2 regions of the Roseococcus sp. GW821-FHT12F05 genome follow, and region 2 is predicted to be linked to the other one. Evidence: predicted binding sites of a transcription regulator. Region 2 holds the regulator's gene; the other holds the start of a gene.

Region 1 (7,708 bases), on a different contig from region 2:
CAGCAGCCGCATCCGCCGGTCTACCTGGTGGGGTCCGGCAGCCCGGAGACCATCGAGCTCGCGGCCCAGCGGGGCTTCGGCTATTCCTCGACCTTCAGCCCGATCAAGAGCCAGCTCGCCGCCCAGGCGCGGCTGCGCGAGCGGGCCAAGGAATACGGCCACACCATCCGGCCCGACCAGGTGCCGATGGTCTGCATGGCCTATGTCGCCGAGACCGACGAGCAGGCGATGGAGGAGATGCTTCCGCACGTGAAGTTCTTCTTCAACACGCTGACCCGCGCCGGCCGCTTCATCGACGCGCCGGGCTATCTCTCGGAGGAGCAGTTCGTCGCGCGCAACGGCAAGATGCTGCCCGACACCCACGGCAAGTTCGACTGGGACCAGATCCTGACGCAGTTCCGCGTCGTCGCCGGCAGCGCGAAGACGGTCGCCGACAAGGTCGAGGCCTGGGCGGAGGAGGCCGGCACCAGCCGCATCATCTTCCAGGTCCACCGGGCCGACATGCCGCACTGGAAGGTCGTGAAGACCATCACGGCGCTGGCCGAGCAGGTGATTCCGGAGCTGAAGCGCCGGCGCGACGCGGCCCCGGCGAAGATGGCGGCGGAGTAGCCTGGCGCCGAGGGCGGGCGTGACCATCTCGTCGCCCATGCCCAGCCGCCGCGCCGCCCTCGCCTCCCTGCTCCTGCCCGCCGCGGCGCCCGCCCGGGCGGCCGAGCCCGACCCGGCGCTGCTCGCCCGCGGCCTCGCCATGGCCGAGGCCACGCCGCATCTGCGCACGCTGATCGTCGCCCGGCAGGGCGTGCCCGTGCTCGAGCGCGCCTGGCACGGCGCGAGCGTGGCGCGGCCCACGAACATCAAGTCGGCGGCCAAGACGATCGTCGCCACCCTGGCGGGCATCGCCGTGGCGCGGGGCGTCTTCGCGCTCGACGATCCGATCGCCCCGATCCTCGGCCGGCTGGTGCCGCCGGAGGCTGATCCGCGCGTCGGCCACATCACCATCCGGCATCTGGCCGGCATGCGCGCGGGGCTGGAGAGCACCTCCGGCGCCCTCTACGGCCGCTGGGTCTCCAGCGCGAACTGGCTGAGCTTCGTCCTCACGCGTCCCTTCGTCGACGAGCCCGGCGGCCGGATGGTCTATTCGACCGGCTCCAGCCACCTCCTCGGCGCCGTGCTCGCGCGGGCCACGGGCCGCTCGCTGCGCGAGCTGGCGCAGGCCTGGCTGGGGACGCCCCTCGGCTTCGCCGTGCCCGACTGGCGGCGTGACCCGCAGGGCTTCCATTTCGGCGGCAACGACATGGCGCTGACGCCCGAGGCGCTCCTGGCTTTCGGCGAATGCTGCCGGAACGGCGGCCGGCACATGGGCCGGCAGGTCATCCCCGGGGCCTTCCTGGCCGAAGCCTGGCGCCCTGCGGTGCGCTCGGCCTTCAGCGGCCAGCTCTACGGCCTCGGCTGGTGGATCGGCGAGCCGGAAGACGAGCCGGTGACCTTCGCCTGGGGCTATGGGGGCCAGATGGTCTACCTGCTGCCAAGGCTCGGCCTCACCGTGGTGATGACCTCCGACGCCGACGTGCCGCGCGTGCCGGGCCAGGTTCTGACGCGGCACGCCCTGCTGCGGGAGGGGATCTTGCCCGCCTTCTCGGCCGCCTGAGCCGGGCCGTCAGTGCAGCCGGAAGACCCCGTTCGAGTAGCGCAGCTCGGCCGGCTTGATCAGCGCCTCGCTGGCGACGCGGACGGAGTGCAGCGGACCGTCGATCTCGCGGCGCCAGAAGTCGAGGAAGCGGGTCAGCTCCGGAAATTCCGGGGCGAGGTCGTGCTTCTGCCAGATGAAGGTCTGCAGCACGGCCGGATGGTCGGGCATGTGGTAGAGAATCTCGGCGGTCATCAGCCGCCAGTCGGGTTGACGGACCATGGGTACCAAAACGTCGAGCATACGCGCTGGTCTCCTCGGAAGATGATCTCCCCGCGGGGCCGGCTCTACCTCCACTGCCGGCCCTGGACGGGCCTGTCTGTGAAGGCAGCGTGACACGGCTTCGTTGCGCGTCGCCAGAAATTTCGTTTTATTCCAGCCGATTGGCACTCTACCCCAGAGAGTGCTGCCATTCGTCTTGACTCACGCGGGAGTGCGGCCTAGATCGCTGGCACTCCCTGCCGGTGAGTGCCAGTCGGCGCCGCCCGGGGAGCTTCCCATCGCCTGATCCATTTCAGGAGGAAAGAGCCCCATGAAGTTCCGTCCCTTGCACGACCGCGTCCTCGTCCGCCGCATCACGGCCGAAGAGAAGACCGCGGGCGGCATCATCATCCCCGACACCGCCAAGGAGAAGCCGCAGGAAGGCGAAGTGCTCGCCGTCGGCAGCGGCAACGTCAGCGAGGAGGGCACCGTCCGCCCGCTCGACGTGAAGGCCGGCGACCGCATCCTGTTCGGCAAGTGGTCCGGCACGGAGGTCAAGATCGACGGCGAAGAGCTGCTGATCATGAAGGAATCCGATGTCATGGGCATCATCGAGACGACGGCCGAGGCCAAGAAGGCGGCCTGATCCAGGCCCTTCCAGGTACTCGCTCCCACAAACATATTGAGGTGACAAATGGCTGCTAAGGACGTGAAGTTCGGCGCTTCGGCGCGCGAGCGTATGATTCGCGGCGTGGACATCCTGGCCGACGCCGTGAAGGTGACGCTGGGCCCCAAGGGCCGCAACGTGGTGCTCGACAAGTCCTTCGGTGCCCCGCGCATCACGAAGGACGGCGTGACGGTCGCCAAGGAAATCGAGCTGGCCGACAAGTTCGAGAACATGGGCGCCCAGATGGTGCGCGAAGTGGCCTCGAAGACCAACGACACCGCCGGTGACGGCACCACCACCGCGACCGTGCTGGCCCAGGCCATCATCCGCGAGGGCGCCAAGGCCGTGGCCGCCGGCATGAACCCGATGGACCTCAAGCGCGGCATCGACAAGGCCGTGGCCGTGGTCGTCACCGAGCTCGAGGCGAAGACCAAGAAGATCACGACCTCCGCCGAGGTCGCCCAGGTCGGCACGCTGTCGGCCAACGGCGAGACCGAGATCGGCGAGATGATCGCGCGCGCCATGGAGAAGGTCGGCAACGAGGGTGTCATCACCGTCGAGGAAGCCAAGTCCATCCAGACCGAGCTCGACGTCGTCGAGGGCATGCAGTTCGACCGTGGCTACGTCTCCCCGTACTTCATCACGAATGCGGAGAAGATGGTCGCGGAGATGGATCAGCCCTACATCCTGATCTTCGAGAAGAAGCTCTCCCAGCTCCAGCCGATGCTGCCGCTGCTCGAGGCCGTGGTGCAGAGCGGCCGTCCGCTCGTCATCATCGCCGAGGACGTGGAGGGCGAGGCCCTGGCGACGCTCGTGGTCAACAAGCTGCGCGGCGGCCTGAAGATCGCGGCCGTGAAGGCTCCGGGCTTCGGCGATCGCCGCAAGGCGATGCTCGAGGACATCGCGATCCTGACCGGCGGTCAGCTGATCTCCGAGGACCTCGGCATCAAGCTCGAGACCGTCACGCTGCAGATGCTTGGCAAGGCCAAGACCATCCGCATCGAGAAGGAGAACACCACGATCGTCGACGGCGCCGGCGAGAAGGAAGAGATCCAGGGCCGCTGCGAGCAGATCAAGGCGCAGATCGAGGAGACCACCTCGGACTACGACCGTGAGAAGCTGCAGGAGCGCCTGGCGAAGCTCGCCGGTGGCGTGGCCGTCATCCGCGTCGGTGGCAGCACCGAGGTCGAGGTGAAGGAGCGCAAGGACCGCGTGGACGACGCGCTGCACGCGACGCGCGCCGCCGTTCAGGAAGGCATCGTTCCCGGTGGTGGCACGGCGCTGCTGCGCGCCTCGGTCAACCTGGCGACCCTCAAGGGCCTGAACAGCGACGAGCAGGTCGGCGTCGAGATCGTCCGCAAGGCGATCCAGGCCCCGCTGAAGCAGATCGCCCAGAACGCCGGCAAGGACGGCGCCGTGATCGCGGGCGAAGTGCTCCGCAGCAGCGACTGGGTGTTCGGCTACGATGCGCAGCTCGACGAGTACAAGGACCTGGTGGCCGCCGGCATCATCGACCCGACCAAGGTCGTGCGCACGGCGCTGCAGGACGCGGCCTCGGTCGCGGCGCTGCTGATCACCACCGAGGCGATGGTCGCCGAGCGTCCGGCCAAGGCTGCTCCGGCCGGTGGCCCGGGCGGCGGCGGCATGGGCGGCATGGGCGACATGGACTTCTAAGTCCAAGTCTCCAAAGCCTGTACCAGATCGGAAGGCGGCCCTCGCGGGCCGCCTTTCTTTTTGCGCGGAAATCCGTGCGTCGCGCGCGATCCGGATTGCCGATTAACATAGGTGTTTGACTCCGCGGCGACGTTCTGCGCTTTTAGCTCCCGCCTTCCTTGCCGTGCCGACCCCAGACGCTCTCCTAAGACCCGCTGGACGCCACCTGTTTGTCCGGCCGGAGGAGGCGTTTCGCGTCGGAACTCTCCGCACGCATCGATCAGGAGACAGCGGATGGCCACTGGCACCGTGAAATGGTTCAACGCCACCAAGGGTTACGGCTTCATCACGCCGGCCGGCGGCGGCAAGGACGTGTTCGTCCACATCACCGCCGTGCAGGCCGCGGGGCTTCAAGGCCTCAAGGACGGGCAGACGGTGAGCTTCGACCTCACCGAGGAGCGCGGCAAGACCGCGGCCGTCAACCTCAAGGTCTGAGGCGCGGGGAGGCACCGCCTCCCGTCGCCGGACTTCGGAAAGGCCTCTCCCGGATCCCCGGGGGAGGCCTTTTGCTTGACCAAGCCGCCAGATTTGCCATATCAAAACGCGTATCAATACGTCATTTGAACTGTCATTGGAGCATCACCTCATGGCGAGGGGCTTTTCCGAAGCGCAGAGCGCCTTCGAGCCGGCTGGCCCGGCCCGCTATCTCGACCCGATGGGCCATGTCGCCATTCCGGCTCTGGCCGAGGCCTTCGGCGTCTCCGGCGCGCAATTCGCCGAGACCGCCGGCCTCACGCCCGAGGCCGTGCACCGCACCTCGCGCCTCCACGCGCCGAAGACCCAGGCCCGCGCCCGCGAGGTGCTGGAGATCCTCTACCGCATCACCGAATGGGCCGGCGGCGAGAAGCAGGCCATGGCCTGGTACCGCGCCGAGCCGCTCCCTGCCTTCGGCGGCCGCACCGCCGAGGCGCTGGTAAAGGACGGCAAGGCCGCCGCCGTCCGCGACTACCTGGACCACATCGCCACCGGCGGGTTCGCTTGAGATGGAGCGGAACGGCCTGGCGCGCGCATCATCCGCGATGGTCCTGGGCGCCGCTCTCGGGTGAGGGCGCGGCGCTCAAGGGCGGGCGCTTCAATCCGGTCGGCGTGCCGACGCTGTATCTGGCGCTGAGCATCGAGGGCATGTTGGTGGAGATGGGCCACGGCTTCGCCCGTCGCCTCGATCCGCTGACCGTCTGCGCCTACGAGGTCGATATGGACGGGATCACCGACCTCCGCAGCGAGGAGACGCGCGAAGCGGCCGGCGTCGCGCTGGCGGACATGGCCTGCCCCTGGGCGCTGGACCGCGCCGAGGGCCGCAAGCCCGCCTCATGGGCGATCGCGCAGCGGCTGACCGCCGCCGGCGCCTCGGGAATCCTCGTGCCGTCCTTCGCGAACGGCGCGCGGCCCGATGCGGCCAACCTCGTGCTGTGGCGCTGGGGGCCGGAACCGCCGCACAAGGTGACGGTCCACGATCCCTCCGGACGGCTGCCCCGAAACGACCTGTCCTGGCGCGGGTAGGGCTGAGGTCATGAGGCGCGCGATTCAGACCTTCGGCGCCTTCGCGCCTTCGGTCATCGCGCTCAAGCCCCCTCGCAGCCCTTCTCCTTCAGGCTCGCCAGCACCCAGTCGCGCGGCCAGGTGCCGGCCTGGATGTCCTTCTCGGCCTGGATCTCCTTGGCCTGGTGCTTCTCCGCATCGGCGATCACCTGCGCGGCGTCGGCCAGCGGCACCACCACCACGCCGTCCTCGTCGCAGCAGATGAGGTCGCCCGGCATCACCACCTGCCCGCCGCAGGAGACCGCGTAGCCGATCTCGCCCGGACCGTCCTTGAAGGGCCCCGCCGGCGTGTGGCCGCGCGCCCAGACGCCGAGGTCCATCTTCGCGAGCTGCGGAATGTCGCGCACCGCGCCGTCCACGATCACGCCGCCGATCTTACGCTTCGTCGCATGGCCGAGCATCAGGTCGCCCATCAGCCCCACCGTGAGGTCGCCATTGCCGTCGGCGACGATGATGTCGCCGGGCAGGGCCATGTCCACCGCGCGGTGCAGCATCAGGTTGTCGCCCGAGCGCGCCTTCACCGGGAAGGCCGGGCCGCAGAGCCGCTTCTTCCCGCCGAAGGAATGAAAGGTGCCGGAGAGCGCCTGCAGCCGGTTCATCACGTCGCCGATATTCGCGACAGGCAGCTTTTGCGCGCGGGCGACGAGGGACGGGTCCACCCGCTCGGTGACGGGGCGGATGCGGAAGCCGACAGTCATTCAGGAATCCTCCAGGAGTTGGCAGCATGCCACCATGCGGCGCCCGAATCGGGAAGACCGCGCCGCGCGGAAATCAGCCCTCCCGCCGCTCCGGCGCCTGCCCTCCCGACCGCGCCGGCAGCTCCAGCCGCGCCGCCAGCCCACCCAGCGCGCTGACGCCGAGCGACAACCGCCCGCCCACCAGCTCCGCCAGGTCCGCGACGATGGAGAGGCCGAGGCCCGAGCCCTGCACCGTCTCGTCGAGCTTGGTGCCGCGGTCGATCGCCGCCTCGCGCTGCTCGGCATCCATGCCGGCGCCGTCGTCCTCCACGGAGATCGCCAGGATCCGGCGCGCCTCGCCGCCGGCCTGCGGCTCGCGCGCGGCCGAGACCGTGATCCGCACGCGCGAGCGCGCCCATTTGCAGGCATTCTCCACGAGGTTGCCGATCATCTCCGCGAGGTCCTGCCGGTCCACCCGCGCGGTCGCCCCGGCATCGCCCGCCGCCTGCAGGTCGAGATGCGCCGCGGCCGGCAGGCGCGACATGGCCGAGGCGATCTCCTCCGCCACCGCCAGCGCGGGCGTGTCCACCGCCGCCGCGCCCGCGAGCGCGCCGATCCGCGCCCGCGCAAGATGATGGTCCACGAGGCGCTCCATCGCGCCGGCCTCCTGCAGCGCGCCCTCCACGTCCGGCCGGTCCTGCTGCAGCGAGACGCGCAGCACGGCGATCGGCGTCTTCAGCGCATGGGCGAGATTGCCGACATGGGTGCGCGCGCGGTCGATGGTGGCGCGGTTCTGCGCCACCAGCTCGTCGATCTCCACGACCAGCGGCGCCACCTCGGAGGGAGCCTGCAGCGGCTGCAGCGTCTCGCGCGAGCCGTCGCGCACCGCGGCCAGCGCCCGCCGCACCCGCCGCAGCGGCATCAGCGCCCAGAGCACCTGGCCCGTGGCCCCGGCCACCAGGCCGAGGCCGAGGACGGTGAAGACCGTGGTGAGGATGCGGCTGGTGGCCGCGATGTCGCTCCGCACCTCCGCGGTCGAGGAGGCGACCTGCACCAGCATGGGGCTCGTCCCGGCCAGGGAGGAGCGCGTCTCCTCGCTCGGCGTTACCAAGCGCGCCAGCACCCGCATCGGCTCCTCGCGCGGGCCGGTCGCGGAATAGGCCTGGACCCCGCCCGGCGCGACGGCGGGCGGCGGCGCCAGCCGCGCGTCCCAGAGCGAGGGCG
Region 2 (7,708 bases):
TCCACCTGCATGGCCGCGATGGCGCCGCGCGCGTCGTCGCGCAGCCGGCGCAGCGCGTCGAGCTCGCCGTCATAGCCGACGGCGACCACGGTGCCGTCGTCGAGCCGTGCGGGCAGTTCGGCGGCCAGCGCCCGCGCCAGCTCGGTGGCCGTTCCGGGCGCGGCGGAGAGCGGCGCGATCGCCTCGACGAGCAGCGCAGGCTCCGCACCCACCAGCGCCGCCGCCAGTTTCTGCGCGCGCTGTAGCCCGTCGCGGATGGCGCCCAGGTCGCGCGGGAAAAACCGCTCCAGGCTGATGCGGGCCAGCGCGCGCGCCATGTCCGGCGCGCCCTTCAGCGCGGTGCGCACCGCGGCCCGGCGCGGCGTGTCCTCGCGCAGCGCGGCCACCGCCTCGTGCCTGCGGCGGATCGCCGCGAGATCGTCCAGCGGCGAGGCCAGCCGCGCCGCCAGCTCGCGCGCGCCGGCGCCGGTCAGCGTGCGGTCCACGGCGGAGAGCAACGAGGCGCCGCGCGGCCCTTCCAGGATGTCCAGGCTGCGGCGCGTCGCGGCGTCCAGCAGCAGCACGCCCTTCGCGCCCTCGGCGACCGGCGGCGAGAGCCGCGGTAGCGCGCCGTTGTTCACCGCGCGCACATACTCGACCGCCATGGCCGCCGCTGCGACCTCGGCCTCGCCGAAGCTGCCGAAGCCGTCCAGCGCGGCCACGCCCAGGGCGCCCGCGAGCCGCGCCGGCGCGTCGCGCGGCGGGATGGAGACGACCGCGCCCTCGATACGCAGCGCCTCCTCGGCCAGGATCTCCGAAGGGTCGAGCCGGGCGATCAGCGCCGCCGGGTCCGCGCCCGCCTGGGTGAAGAAGAGCCCCGTCGTCACGTCGAGCCAGGCCGCGCCGCCCTGCACCAGCGCCAGCAGCCAGGCCGGGCGCGCCGCGTCGAGCAGCGCCTCCTCCGTCGCGGTGCCGGGGGTGACGATGCGCACGATCTCGCGCCGGATGGTCGGCGCGCGGCGGGCCTTGGCCTCCTCCGGCGTCTCCAGCTGGTCGCAGATCGCGACCCGGAAGCCGCGGCGGATCAGCCGCGCGAGATAGGCCTCGTGGCTGTGCGCGGGCACGCCGCACATGCGGATGGGGCGGCCCTGGTGCTCGCCGCGATAGGTGAGGGCGAGGCCGAGCGCCTCGCTCGCCGCTTCCGCGTCGTCATGGAACATCTCGAAGAAGTCGCCCATGCGGAAGAAGACGAGCGCCGATCCGGCCGCAGCCTTCGCCGCGAACCATTGTGCCATCGCGGGGGTGGCACCCTCCGCAGTCATCCTTTGCTCCACGAAGCTTGCATAGCCGAGCGTTTCGCACCCGCGAAGGGGCCTCCTTGCGGGGCACCTTCCCAATCGACAAGGTGAAGCCCAGGCAACTTGAATTCGGGACGAACGACAATGGACGATGTGCGCAAGGATGGGCTGGTGGATACGCGGACGGCGCGCATCACAGGGGAAGAAGCGCTGGCGATGCATGCCGAGGGCCGCCCCGGCAAGCTGGAGATCCGCCTCACCAAGCCGCTGGTCACGGCGCGCGACCTCAGCCTCGCCTACTCGCCCGGCGTGGCCGAGCCCTGCCTGCACATCCACCGCAACCCCGCGCTCGCCTACGACTACACGAGCAAGGGGAACTTCGTGGCCGTGGTGTCCAACGGCACGGCCGTGCTGGGCCTGGGCAACCTCGGCGCGCTGGCTGGCAAGCCGGTGATGGAAGGCAAGGTCGCGCTGTTCAAGCGCTTCGCCGACGTGGACGGCATCGACCTCTGCCTCAACACGGAGGACGTGGACGAGTTCGTGAACTGCGTCCGGTTCCTCGGCCCGAGCTTCGGCGGAATCAACCTCGAGGATATCAAGGCGCCGGAATGCTTCGTCATCGAAAGCCGACTCCGCGAGCTGATGGACATCCCCGTTTTCCACGACGACCAGCACGGAACGGCGATCGTCGCGGCGGCCGGCCTCATCAACGCCGCCCATCTGACGGGCCGCGACCTTAAGACGACTAAGCTCGTCATCAACGGCGCCGGCGCGGCGGCCATCGCCTGCGCCGAACTGCTGAAGGCCATGGGCGTGAGCCCGCAGAACGTCATCCTCTGCGACACCAAGGGCGTCGTGTACCGCGGCCGCACCGAGGGCATGAACCAGTGGAAATCGGCGCATGCGATCGACACCGACCGGCGCACGCTCACCCAGGCGCTGGAGGGCGCGGACTGTTTCTTCGGCCTTTCGGTGAAGGGCGCGTTGACGCCTGAGATGCTCCGGGCGATGGCGCCCGCGCCGATCATCTTCGCCATGGCCAATCCGGACCCCGAGATCACGCCGGACGAGGCCAAGGCCGCGCGGCCGGACTGCATCATCGCCACGGGCCGCTCGGACTATCCCAACCAGGTGAACAACGTCCTGGGCTTCCCCTTCATCTTTCGCGGCGCGCTGGACGTGCGGGCCAGCACCATCAACGACGCGATGAAGATCGCCGCGGCCCATGCGCTGGCCGGGCTGGCGCGTGAGGAGGTGCCGGAGGAGGTGGCGCGCTCGGGCGCCGGCAAGCAGCTCGTCTTCGGGCCGGAATACATCATCCCCAACGCCTTCGACCCGCGGCTGATCAGCCGCGTGCCGGTCGCCGTCGCGGAGGCCGCGGTGCGCTCGGGCGTCGCGCGCAAGCCGATGATCGACACCCAGCGCTATGGGCGCGAGCTGGCGAGCCGGCTCGACGTCGCGGTGAACGCGCTGGAGGCGATCCACGAGCGCGTGCGGGAGAACCCGCAGCGCGTGGTCTTCGCCGAGGGCGAGGACGAGACCGTCATCCGCGCTGCGATCAACTTCCGCAATGCGGGCTACGGCTATCCGATCCTGGTCGGCCGGGAGGAGCGCATCAGCGGGACGGTCGCGGCACTCGGCGTGCGGCTGCCGGACGGGATCGAGATCCACAATGCCCGGCTTTCCTCGCAGAACCGGCGCTATGCCGAGTGGCTCTACGCCCGCAAGCAGCGCGACGGCTTCCTGTTCCGCGACTGCCAGCGGCTGGTGAACCTGGACCGCAACGTCTTCGCCGCCTGCATGCTGGCGATGGGCGACGCCGATGCGATCGTCACCGGCGAGACGCGCAGCTACTCGGTGACGCTCGACGGCCTCAACATGGCGCTGGACCATGACGGCGTGCTCTTCGGCCTGACCATGATGATCGCGCGGCGCTCCGGCACGGTGCTGGTGGCCGATACGGCGATCCATGAGCGGCCGGACGCGGCGACGCTGGCGGAGATCGCGATCCGCAGCGCGGCCACGGCACGGCGCATGGGGCTCACGCCGCGCGTGGCCTTCCTCTCCTTCTCCACCTTCGGGGATCCGAAGGGCAGCATTCCCGGCAGCCTCCGCGAGGCGGTGAAGCTGCTGGACGCGGCGGGGGTGGATTTCGAGTATGACGGCGAGATGGGCGCGGATGTGGCGCTGGATGCGAACCTGCGGGCGAACCTCTATCCGTTCTGCCGGCTCACCGGGCCGGCCAACGTGCTGGTGATGCCCGGGCTGCACGCCGCGCATATCCTCACCAAGGCCGTGCCGCACCTGACCTCGGCGACGACGATCGGGCCGATCCTGATGGGGCTGCGCCAGCCGGCGCAGATCGTGCCGACGGGGGCAGGGGTGAACCAGCTGCTGGATATGGCGGCGCTGGCGGCGTACCAGGCGATCGTGAAGTAAAAGCGAGGGGCTCTGCCCCTCGGTTGTCTCCGCTTCGCGGCCAAGCCCCGCCAGGGCTTTGGCCCTGGACCCTATGACTTTGATCTTGAATGAATTCGCCGGGGTGTTTGAGGGGTAGAGCCCCTCAGGCCGGCTTCCCCGCCACGACCACCATGGCCGGCTTCAGCAACCGTCCATGCAGCGTCCAGGCGCTCGACCAGGCCTGCAGCACCGTGCCCGGCGTCACGCCTTCCGGCGCGGGGGCCTCGCTCATCGCTTGGTGCAGCTCGGGGTCGAAGGGCTGTCCCTCCGCCGGCTTGCGGTGGATGCCGTTGACCTCCATCCGCTGGAGCAGGAAGCGCTCCACGCCCTCGAAGCCCTGGCGCATCTTGCCGATGATCTCGGGCTCGCCCTCGGCGGGCGGCGGCAGCATGGTGACGCCGCGGTGCAGGTTCTCGAAAGCCTCCACCACGTCGCCCGCGAATTTCTGGACGGCGTAGTTGCGGGCCTTCTCCACCTCGTCCTTGGCGCGGTTGCGGACGTTCTGGATCTCCGCCTCGGCGCGGAGCCAGCGGTCCTTCATCTCGGCGAGCTGGGCCTCGAGGGCGGCGATGCGCTCCTCGGGCCCAGGGGGGGATGCAGGCGTCGGGGGCACATCGGGGGTGTCCGGCGCGAGGTCGGCCGGGTTCGGGGTCTGCGGATCGCTCATGGCTCGTCAGGTAATCGTCCGATGACGCCGGATCAACCCAGCAAACGGCCGATCACGCGCGCCGTGTAGTCCACGACGGGAATCACCCGGCCATAGTTGATCCGCGAGGGGCCGATCACGCCGATCGCGCCCACGATGCTCTGGTTGCTGCCGGCGGGGCCGCTGCGGAAGGGCGCCACCACGACGGAGAGGCCGGCGGAGGAAAAAAGCCCGCTTTCCGCGCCGATGAAGATCTGCACGCCCTCGCCGCGCTGGGCGAGCTCCAGCAGCTTCAAGGTGGTCTCCTGGGCCTCCAGCCGCTCGAACAGCGCCTGAATCTCGGAGACGGCGGAGAGATTCTCCATGTTCTGCAGCAGCCGCGCCTGGCCGCGCAGGATCAGCGAGCCGCTGCCCCCGCCCGCCCAGGTGGCCAGCCCGGCCTCGATCACCTGCTGCGTCAGGGCATCGAGCGCGGTGCGGTTGGCCGCGATCTCCTCGGTGACGTTGGCGCGGGTCTCGTCCAGCGTGCGGCCGGCGAGGCGGGCGTTGAGGTAGTTGCCGGCCTGGACGAGCGCGGAGGGCGGCAGCTCGGCCGGCACCTCGATGACGCGGTTCTCCACGCGACCGTCGCCCTGGACGAGGACCACGAGGGCCCGGCCAGGGCCCAGCGGCACGAATTCGATATGGCGCAGCGGCGCCTCGCCCTTGGGGGCGATGACCAGCCCGGCGGCGCCGGCGAGGCCCGAAAGCATCTGTCCCGCCTCGGCCAATGTCTCCTGCAGGGAACGGCCATGGGCGGCGCAGCGGGCGGTGATCTCCGCCCGCTCCTCCTCGCCGAGGTCGCCGAATTCCAGCAGGCCGTCGACGAAGAGGCGCAGCCCCTGCTGCGTCGGCAGGCGGCCGGCGCTGGTGTGGGGGGCGTAGAGGAGGCCGGCCTCCTCCAGATCCGCCATGACGTTGCGGATGGAGGCGGGGGAGAGGTTCAGGGGCAGGCGGCGCGAGAGCGTACGGCTCCCCACGGGCTCGCCGGTCGCGACATAGACCTCGACCAGCTCGCGGAGGACCGCGGTGGATCGGGCATCGAGGGCGCTAGAGGCGATCCCGGGCACCGTGAACAAGGGTGACTTCAAGGGGGTGTGCATCGCTCGTGACAGCTTGGGTATCGCCGGGGTCCGGGTCAACCATTGATTGGCGCACCCCTGGTCAGCGGCCGCCACCTGCGGCTATTGCGCGGGCTGGACCCAACCGGGTCTAGCCAATTTGCCGAGAGGCTGATTCACGCTTCAGATCGAGCGATCTGAAGCGATCAGGCTCTAAAACCCGAGGAATCCTGCACATGCGCCCATCCGGCCGCGCTTCCGACGCCCTGCGCTCCGTCTCGATCGAGACGGGCATCTCCAAGCATGCGGAAGGCTCCTGCCTGATCCGCATGGGCAACACCGAGGTGCTCTGCGCCGCCAGCGTGGAAGGTCGGGTGCCGCCCTTCATGCGCAACCAGGGGCTGGGCTGGGTGACGGCCGAGTACGGCATGCTGCCCCGTGCCACCCACACCCGCGGCGACCGCGAGGCGGCGCGCGGCAAGCAGTCGGGCCGGACGCAGGAGATCCAGCGCCTCATCGGCCGCAGCCTGCGCGCCGTGGTGGACCGCAAGGCGATGGGCGAGATGACGATCACGCTGGATTGCGACGTGATCAACGCCGATGCCGGCACGCGCTGCGCCGCCATCACCGGCGCCTGGGTGGCGCTGCGGCTGGCCTTCCAGCACTGCGTGAGCAACAACATCATGAAGGCGATCCCGCTGACGGACCATGTGGCGGCCGTTTCCTGCGGCATCGCGGGCGGCGAGGCGATCCTGGACCTCGACTATGCCGAGGACAGCGCGGCCGATGCAGACGCCAACTTCGTGCTGACCGGGGCGGGCCATCTCGTCGAGGTGCAGGCCACGGCCGAGGGCGCGCCCTTCAGCGAGGCGCAGTTCCTGGCGATGCTCGACCTGGCGCGCGACGGCGTGGCGGCGCTGGTGGCGAAGCAGAAGGAAGCTGTCGGGCTGTGACCGATCGGCGGAGGGCGGAGGGGCCGCAGGCCACGAGCACCGGAGCCGTGAATCGGCCGCCCGAACATGTGAGAAAGCTGGCGCCCGGCAAGCTCGTCCTGGCCAGCCACAACGCCGGCAAGCTGCGCGAGTTCGGTGGGCTGCTGGCGCCCTACGGGATGGAGCTGGTCTCGGCCGGCGCGCTCGGCCTGCCGGAGCCGGAGGAGACGGGCGACACCTTCATCGCCAACGCCACCATCAAGGCGCTGGCGGCGACGGCGGCCACGGGGCTGCCGGCGCTGGCCGACGACAGCGGCATCGAGGTCACGGCGCTGGGCGGCCGGCCCGGTGTGCGCACCGCCGACTGGGCCATGCGCCCGGACGGCTCGCGCGACTATCCCTCGGCGATGGCACGGATCGCGGCCGAAGACGGCAGCGCGGACCGGCGCTGCGCCTTCGTGGCCGTGCTGGTCCTGGCCTGGCCGGACGGGCACACGGAATCCTTCGAGGGTAGGGTGGAGGGATGTTGGGTCGCCCCGCCGCGCGGGGAAAACGGCTTCGGCTACGACCCGATGTTCGTCCCGGAAGGCAAGTCGCTGACCTTCGGCGAGATGACGCCGGAGCAAAAGGCGCGGCACAGCCACCGTGCCCGGGCCTTCGCGGCGTTGGCGGCCGCCAGCCTGAGTTGAGAGGGCTCTGCGCGGCCCTGAAGACTTGGCCGCCCGATCGCTCTTAGCCTCCCTAACTTTCGTTATGCACAATAGATTATAACGGTAGATCGCGACAATTAGGGGCTGTTCTGCCTCTCCTCGCGAGCGTAGCGTTTCCGAAGACGGGCTGCATCCCGATCCAACGGGATCCGCCGGGACCGGAAACGATTGCGGAAACAAGAATGACAGAGATCCGATACATCGCCCCTCAGACGCTCGACGAGGCCGTCGGGGCCTATGCCGCCGCCGCGGGCGCCGCGCGCATCCTGGCCGGCGGGACCGACCTTCTGGTGCAGATGCGCTCCGGCGTCGTCCGCCCCGGCACGATCATCGACATCAAGAAGATTGCCGAGACCATGGCCATCGAGGAGACCGCCGATGGCGGCTTCGTGATCGGCGCCGCGGTCTCCGGCGCGGAGCTGGCGGAGCATCCGCGCTTCGGGAAGGTCTGGCCCGGCGTGCTGGAGGCCATCAACCTCATCGGCTCCACTCAGGTGCAGGGCCGCGCCTCGCCGGGCGGCAATCTGTGCAACGGCTCGCCGGCCGGCGACAGCGTGCCGGCCATGGTCGCGGCCGGGGCGGT

What was found. Region 2 encodes HrcA, which represses chaperone genes, less so after heat shock. Its sites were predicted from a motif close to GTTNGCACTCNCNNNNNGNGAGTGCNAAC; they were not measured.
Region 1: a site for HrcA is predicted at 2,135-2,163, ahead of groES (co-chaperone GroES). Genes of this name have one in related genera too.

What each region holds. Positions count from the first base shown of each region.
Region 1 is NZ_JBXAQB010000001.1:328,896-336,603, forward strand. It holds gene AC1ROY_RS01690 (LLM class flavin-dependent oxidoreductase) at 1-609, shown strand, start outside; gene AC1ROY_RS01695 (serine hydrolase domain-containing protein) at 629-1,648, shown strand; gene AC1ROY_RS01700 (usg protein) at 1,658-1,909, opposite strand; gene groES (co-chaperone GroES) at 2,220-2,534, shown strand; gene groL (chaperonin GroEL) at 2,583-4,229, shown strand; gene AC1ROY_RS01715 (cold-shock protein) at 4,503-4,703, shown strand; gene AC1ROY_RS01720 (MbcA/ParS/Xre antitoxin family protein) at 4,855-5,250, shown strand; gene AC1ROY_RS01725 (RES family NAD+ phosphorylase) at 5,247-5,768, shown strand; gene AC1ROY_RS01730 (RraA family protein) at 5,831-6,505, opposite strand; gene AC1ROY_RS01735 (sensor histidine kinase) at 6,579-7,708, opposite strand, start outside.
Region 2 is NZ_JBXAQB010000017.1:89,121-96,828, forward strand. It holds gene mutS (DNA mismatch repair protein MutS) at 1-1,301, opposite strand, end outside; gene AC1ROY_RS28960 (NADP-dependent malic enzyme) at 1,422-3,716, shown strand; gene AC1ROY_RS28965 (nucleotide exchange factor GrpE) at 3,841-4,404, opposite strand; gene hrcA (heat-inducible transcriptional repressor HrcA) at 4,437-5,525, opposite strand; gene rph (ribonuclease PH) at 5,720-6,436, shown strand; gene AC1ROY_RS28980 (non-canonical purine NTP pyrophosphatase) at 6,484-7,104, shown strand; gene AC1ROY_RS28985 (FAD binding domain-containing protein) at 7,308-7,708, shown strand, end outside.